DNA from 2 places in the Halobacillus sp. AWM4_238 genome. Region 2 is predicted to be linked to the other one. Evidence: riboswitches for the same ligand, from Rfam matches in the RefSeq annotation. Region 2 holds a riboswitch; the other holds the start of a gene.
The links. Region 2 has a riboswitch for S-adenosylmethionine ahead of ACXACN_RS13965 (methionine ABC transporter ATP-binding protein). Riboswitches for the same ligand answer to the same signal wherever they lie in the genome.

Region 1: it holds a riboswitch for S-adenosylmethionine, as region 2 does, so the genes downstream of both, ACXACN_RS13330 (O-acetylhomoserine aminocarboxypropyltransferase/cysteine synthase family protein) here and ACXACN_RS13965 (methionine ABC transporter ATP-binding protein) in region 2, are expected to answer to the same signal.

Annotation. Positions count from the first base shown of each region.
Region 1 covers NZ_JBSWSY010000002.1:2,657,366-2,660,779, forward strand. The annotation lists gene ACXACN_RS13325 (DUF2188 domain-containing protein) at 842-1,042, opposite strand; SAM riboswitch class I at 1,175-1,285, shown strand; gene ACXACN_RS13330 (O-acetylhomoserine aminocarboxypropyltransferase/cysteine synthase family protein) at 1,394-3,088, shown strand; gene metX (homoserine O-acetyltransferase MetX) at 3,112-3,414, shown strand, end outside.
Region 2 covers NZ_JBSWSY010000002.1:2,801,403-2,804,816, reverse strand. The annotation lists gene ACXACN_RS13975 (DUF421 domain-containing protein) at 1-614, shown strand, start outside; gene ACXACN_RS13970 (DUF302 domain-containing protein) at 676-1,059, opposite strand; SAM riboswitch class I at 1,518-1,637, shown strand; gene ACXACN_RS13965 (methionine ABC transporter ATP-binding protein) at 1,719-2,747, shown strand; gene ACXACN_RS13960 (methionine ABC transporter permease) at 2,737-3,399, shown strand; gene ACXACN_RS13955 (MetQ/NlpA family ABC transporter substrate-binding protein) at 3,412-3,414, shown strand, end outside.

The DNA.
Region 1 (3,414 bases), 140 kb from region 2:
ACACCTTTATGTATCTTTTACCTCCATCATAACTGTAGCCCAACAAAAACTCTAGAACCTCTATGTTAAAGATAAGCTCCTGTTTGTGGAAGACTCAGTTTCGAGATGTTCCCGGGGCTCGTTGCCTGGTTGAGCGTCAGGGGTGGTTGGGAAGCAACTCGCTTTCCTGTGGGGGAGTGGCGAGCTTCCTCGGGCTACCGCCCTGCGGGATCTCGCCGATCTCCTTTCTCCCACGGGAGTCTCGCAGCTTCCCAACCACCCCATTCGATCATGTATGAAACGAACACCTATACCAAGAAGGAGCTACCTTCCACCATCACTAACTAAAGTAAGAAAGCGCTCTATAACAAGAGGTTATGAGCAATATCCATACGATAGAGATATGCTTTATAGCTTCCAATACGTACAATAAGCGCCTAATTCTGAAAGTGGTTTCGAGACACTTATATGGCAGAGGGGCGGAGGGGAATGGCGAGACTCCTATCTTAAGTGTGGAGGCGCCTCGATCAGCGGCGTATGGACTGGACTGAGGTGGCGGAGATAAAAGAAACACGAAGAACGGAGTGATTCGATGTTGACTTATCGTACAGAAGCGAGGGAAGTCTCACTAGCCGCTAGGCGCCGGAACCGGATATCTACGAGGAAAAAAGTGCAGGGTGAGACCCCACAGGACGCAGTCCGAGGAGGCTCACCGCGCTCCCGCGGAAAGCGAGTCATTCCCCGCAGCCCCTACCCACTCAACAAAAGTCTCGAAATCGAGTCTTCAAGAATCCTGCCATTTACTTTAATAACTGATTAATCGGTGCATATAAAAAAACTCCCGCGATGGGGAGTTTTTTTATTAGTACGTGCGCTCTTCTTCAACTTCGTGGTTTTGATCCAGGATCTGAAGTTTGCTCGGTTTGTTTTCTTTTGCAATTTCTTCCGCTTTGGTAACGGCGGTATCACGCTCGTCATAAAGGTCTGTCGGAGCAATATCCTCGATTTTAACAAACCATCCGGTCACATCTTTATTAGGTACAACACTATATTGTTTCATCATCTTCACTCCTATCTCATAGACTTAATAAACCATTTCCCACGCAAAGGAGGATTCAAACGTACCGATATTGTTTGACAATGATAAAGGACGGCTTTATAATTTCAAACAAGTCAGAAAATTTAATGATGAAAACTCTTATCGAGAGCGGCAGAGGGACTAGGCCCTACGACGCCCAGCAACCTTCAAGGTTATTCCTTGAAAAGGTGCTACATCCTACAGGTCACATGACCTGAAAGATAAGGGGAGGTATGAGATACATAAAGCCCTCTTCTTATTACAGAAGAGGGCTTTTCATTTTCCCTCTTTTTTCAAAGTGGATGTCCTAGAAAAAATCAGAGGAGGAATTTTCCCATGAGTTTACCATTCCATACGTTCGGCCCTGAAACGAATTTACTTCACGGTGGTCAAGACCCTGACCCCGCTACAGGTTCTCGTGCTGTACCGATTTATCAGACGACTTCTTATGTTTTCAATGACACAGAGCATGCACAAAATCTCTTTGCACTTGCGGAACCTGGCAACATCTATACACGTATCGGAAACCCGACCGTCGATGTATTTGAAAAACGTATCGCCCTTCTTGAAGACGGTGCTGCGGCTGTGGCGACCGCATCAGGCATGTCTGCCATTACGATGGCCATTCTGAATGTCGCTCAATCCGGGGATGATATTGTGACTTCGACGAACCTTTATGGAGGGACGTACAATTTGTTTGTCCACACCCTCCCTCGCTATGGAATCAATGTCCATTTCGTAGAAGGGGATGATCCAGAAGCTTTTGACAAGGCTATCACTCCTAATACAAAAGCGATTTTTGCAGAAACCATCGGAAACCCGAGTTTAAATGTACTGGACATCGAAGCGGTCGCAGATGTCGCTCACGATCACCACATCCCTTTAATCATCGACAATACATTCGCTACCCCGTATGTATGTAGACCTATCGACTGGGGAGCAGACATCGTTGTCCACTCTGCCACTAAATGGATTGGTGGCCACGGAACCGCCATTGGTGGTGTTGTTGTTGATAGTGGACGTTTCAACTGGAACCATGACAAATTCCCAGGGTTCACAGATCCTGATGAAAGTTACAATGGCATCCGTTTCGGTATTGATGTAGGCCCTGCCGCTTTCGCCATAAAACTTCGTGTGCAGCTGCTCCGAGACATTGGGGCATGTCTCAGCCCACAAAACGCTTTCTTACTTTTACAAGGATTGGAAACGTTACACTTACGAGTTCAAACCCATGCGGATCAAGCTTTAGAAATTGCTGAGTATTTAAACCAACATGATGGGGTTGAATGGGTCAATTATCCAGGATTGAAAGACCACCCCACTTATTCATTAGCCAAAAAATACTTCCACTACGGCCATGGATCGATTGTTGTCTTCGGAATTAAAGGGGGACGCGAAGCCGGACGCAAACTAATTGATCAAAGCACCATCTGGTCTCATGTGGCCAATGTCGGCGACGCCAAATCGTTAATCATTCACCCAGCTTCCACGACTCACCAACAATTAAACGACGAAAACTTGACTAAGTCTGGTGTCACTGAAGAACTTGTCCGCTTATCTGTCGGTTTAGAATCCGTAGAAGATTTGATCCAGGATTTAGACAACGCCATTTTCCATGCTACTGGACAACGGAAACCATACGGGAAAACCAAACATGTGGCAGAGCCCGTTTTATCTTCATCCTTAGACCGTTCGGATGGGGACTTGAGAAAGAGAGTGATCGGGATTGTTGGCCAAAGCGCACTTCTTCAGGAGCAGAACAAATTAGAGCGGTTAGGGTATCAAGTTCTCGCCTTCTCTCACCTTGAGGATCTTCAAAAAGAAAAGAATATCAACTGGGATATTGTCTATGTTGAAGAAGCGGATGATGATGTCTTGAACTTAGCGAAGGATATAAAGCCAACCTTGCTGTGGATACGCAAACCAAGCGCGCACGAAGATGAAGCCATTATTTCAGGGGTCAGCCTTTATGACGCTGTTGTGAATATCCGGTCTGGGAAAGATCTTTCCACCTCCCTCGTATCGGTATAAAGAAAGAAAGGAGAATGAAAAGCATGTCATTAAAAAACCCCGCCAGCCACCCGCGAACCAATCAATCGATATCAATCGGAGCTTTTACCTTCGAGTCTGGTGACAAGCTTTCGAACGTTGAACTTGCTTACGAAAGATACGGGCCGACAGATGCTCCCGTTATCCTCGTATGCCACGCTTTAACAGGCAACCAGCTCGCTGTCGGTTCAAGGGAGGAACGTGGCTGGTGGGCCGGTTTAATTGGTGAAGGTTGTCCAATCGACACCAACCACTATCAAGTGATCACCTTCAATGTACTCGGTGGTTGTCACGGGTCTACAGGACCT
Region 2 (3,414 bases):
GAGAATTACCTGTATTCGACTTTTTGGTAGTGCTTGTTCTTGGTTCTGTTGTAGGGGCGGATATTGCTGACCCTAAGATTGATCATGTACATACCGTGACGGCTATTGTTTTCATTGCTCTCTTACAAAAATTCATCGTAACGTTAAAATTACGAAACAGGAAAGTAGGGAAACTCCTGACTTTTGAGCCGACGATCGTTATTTTCGAGGGGGAAATGATTGAAGAGAACATCTCCCGCATTCAATATTCTCTTGATAATATTACACACATGCTCAGAGAGCAAAATGTATTTGAAATCAATAATGTTGAACTTGGCATCATTGAACCGAACGGCCAACTGTCCATTAAACTGAAAAATGCCAAAGAAGCCGTAACCCGAGAAGATATGGGGTTCCCATATAGGGGTGGGGGTTATGACATCCCCCTTATTCTGGATGGACAAATGCAACAAGATCTTTTAGCTCGCGCAGGTCGGGACATGGATTGGTTACGTACCAAGCTGGGTACCCATGATGTCTCGGAGGTGTTTTATGGTGCGCTTACCAGCCAGGGTGAGTTTTACTTTTCATTAAAAGGAAAAAAAGCAGAGTCTTTACCTCCTATTGAACATTGATATTTTTTGATAATGAGATTTAAAAGAAAAGAGCCGCTAAAATAGCAGCTCTTTCATTTGGTTATACACTTTGATCCATACAAACCTTCAAACGTTCTTCAATGTCACTTGCCATCTCTTGAATGTTTTCATCCTCAACCATTTGAGTAAGAGAAGTCGGCTTAGGCATACCGATTTTTGTTTTGTTTCCTTCTACATAGATAACCATTTTACAAGGGAGGAAATAACCAGCCAATACGTTTTCATTTAACACGCGTTGCGCTTCTACAGGGTTACAAACTTCCAAGACTTTAAATTCTTTTTCAAATTCCAATCCTTTTTCATGAAGCTTATCTTTGATGTCAAAGGTCCATAACACCCCGAACTTTGCTTCTTTGAGATTAGCCTCAAGACTCTCAATCGCTTCATACATCCCTTTGTCCGTTTCCACCGTATAGTGAAACATGAAATACCTCCTTGGTAATTAGTTCTCCTTATCTATACCCATTAAGGTATTAGGGTAATCTCTCAAATAATTATATTTCACTAAATCTCCCGTTTGTGTAAGACTCCGTTTCGATATGTTTGGGTGAGTTTAGGGGCTCCGGGAAACTGTTCGCTTTCCATGGGGCGGGCGGTGAGCCTCCTCAGGCTACGCCTTCCGGGGTCCCACCTGTCCCACACGTCCCATAGGAGGCTCACCGCGCTCCCGCGGAAAGCGAGCTATTCCCCGCAGCCCCCATCCACTCAAAAAAACATCTCGAAATCGAGTCTTAAAGAATCCTGCCATATTGCTTAATAACTATAGGGAAGAAATAGCGTAGTCCTACTATGAAAAATTCGGAAAGTTTAGTGAATTAAATTGACAAAGCTTTTTTGCTGTATTATGATTGGCAACATCAATAAAAAAGCAAATGACTTTTCTTCTTATCTAGAGAGGTGGAGGGACTGGCCCTACGAAACCTCGGCAGCGGAACTGATCCGTCGAAACGATCAGAAACTGTGCCAACTCCAGCATGTGCGGATGCATGTGAAAGATGAGAAGAGACGGTATCTCATACATATTGAGAGCCCCTCTTCTTATTTTTTAGAAGAGGGGCTCTTTTTGCGTCTAGGAGGGACAGAATGATTCAATTCGAAGATGTTTCGAAGGTTTATCAGCACAATGGGAGCGACTTGCGTGCTGTGGATCAAGTGGACTTGACTGTACATAAGGGAGAAATTTTTGGTGTGATCGGCTTTAGTGGAGCTGGTAAGAGTACCCTGATCCGTTTGGTCAATTTACTCGAACGCCCCACAGAGGGAAGGGTGCTGGTCAATGGTGAGGATTTGACGCAGCTTTCAAAACCAGACTTAAGACAAGTAAGGAAGCGGATTGGGATGATCTTTCAACATTTTAACTTGCTTGAATCAAAGACGGTTCACCATAATGTGGCTTTCCCACTTTCTTTATCAGGGACACCGAAAAAAGAAATCGATCGAAGAGTAGCAGAAATTCTCGAATTTGTCGGATTGTCCGATAAAGCGAAACAGTATCCGGAAGAGTTATCCGGAGGGCAGAAGCAAAGGGTGGGAATCGCCAGAGCTTTAGCAACTTCTCCTGAAATTTTGCTTTGTGATGAAGCAACATCAGCCCTTGATCCTGAAACGACGAAGTCAATTCTGAAGCTATTGCGGAAGGTACGCGATGAATATGGCATAACGATTTTGATGATTACACATGAAATGAATGTGGTCCGTGAAGTGTGTGACCGCATTGCTGTAATGGAAAGTGGACGGGTTATTGAAAAAGGATCGATCTTTGATTTGTTTTCCAGTCCTCAACATCCAACCACGAAAAACTTTGTGAAGACCGTGATGGAAAATGACATCCCCGCTTCAATACTAAATGGAATCGAGGAAAGGGGTTCTTCAAGGCATATTTATCGTGTGACTTTTGTTGATGAAAGTGCCGGAGAACCCGTTCTATCTCAAGTGTCTAAAAGATTTGATGTGGAAGTTAACGTACTGTTTGGACAAATTACGGAGCTTCAAGGAATACCGTTCGGTCATCTCGTTGTGGAACTTCAGGGGCCGGACCAAGAAATCTTACGAGTGATTAACCATATTCAACAAAGAGTATCTGTACAGGAGGTGACTTCCCATGCAGGTTAACTTAATGGAATTTTGGCCAAGAATTTGGGAGGCGACGTATCAAACCATTTTGATGGTTGGAATCTCATTATTGGCAGCTACTTTAATCGGTTTACCGTTAGGGATCATCCTAGTCGTTACGAGGCAGGGAGGTTTGTTAGAAAACAAAACGCTTTTCGGTTCCTTCAGCTCGGTCGTTAACTTTTTCCGTTCCATTCCTTTCATCATTCTGCTCGTGGCCATTTTGCCATTTACGAGGTTAATTGTTGGTTCGTCTATAGGTACAGCAGCAGCCGTTGTACCGTTGGTTATTTTCTCAGCCCCTTATATTGCTAGGTTAGTAGAAAGTAGTTTACTTGAAGTGAAGCCAGGCGTGATCGAGGCGGCTGAAGCAATGGGTGCAACCCCGTGGCAGATTATTCGTCGTGTTTACATACCTGAAGCGTTAAGCTCCATCGTTCTTAATTTGACGATTGCAACCATTGGCCTTGTCGGCGCTTCCGCCATGGCTGGATTTGTCGGCGGGGGAGGACTTGGGGATCTTGCTATCTCTTATGGGTATCAACGTTTTGAAACGGACATTATGATTGCCACCGTATTATTGCTTGTACTCATTGTGCAAATCACACAAACGATTGGAAATTTCACATCTAAAAAGATTCGTAGACAATAGGAGGTTTTAATTATG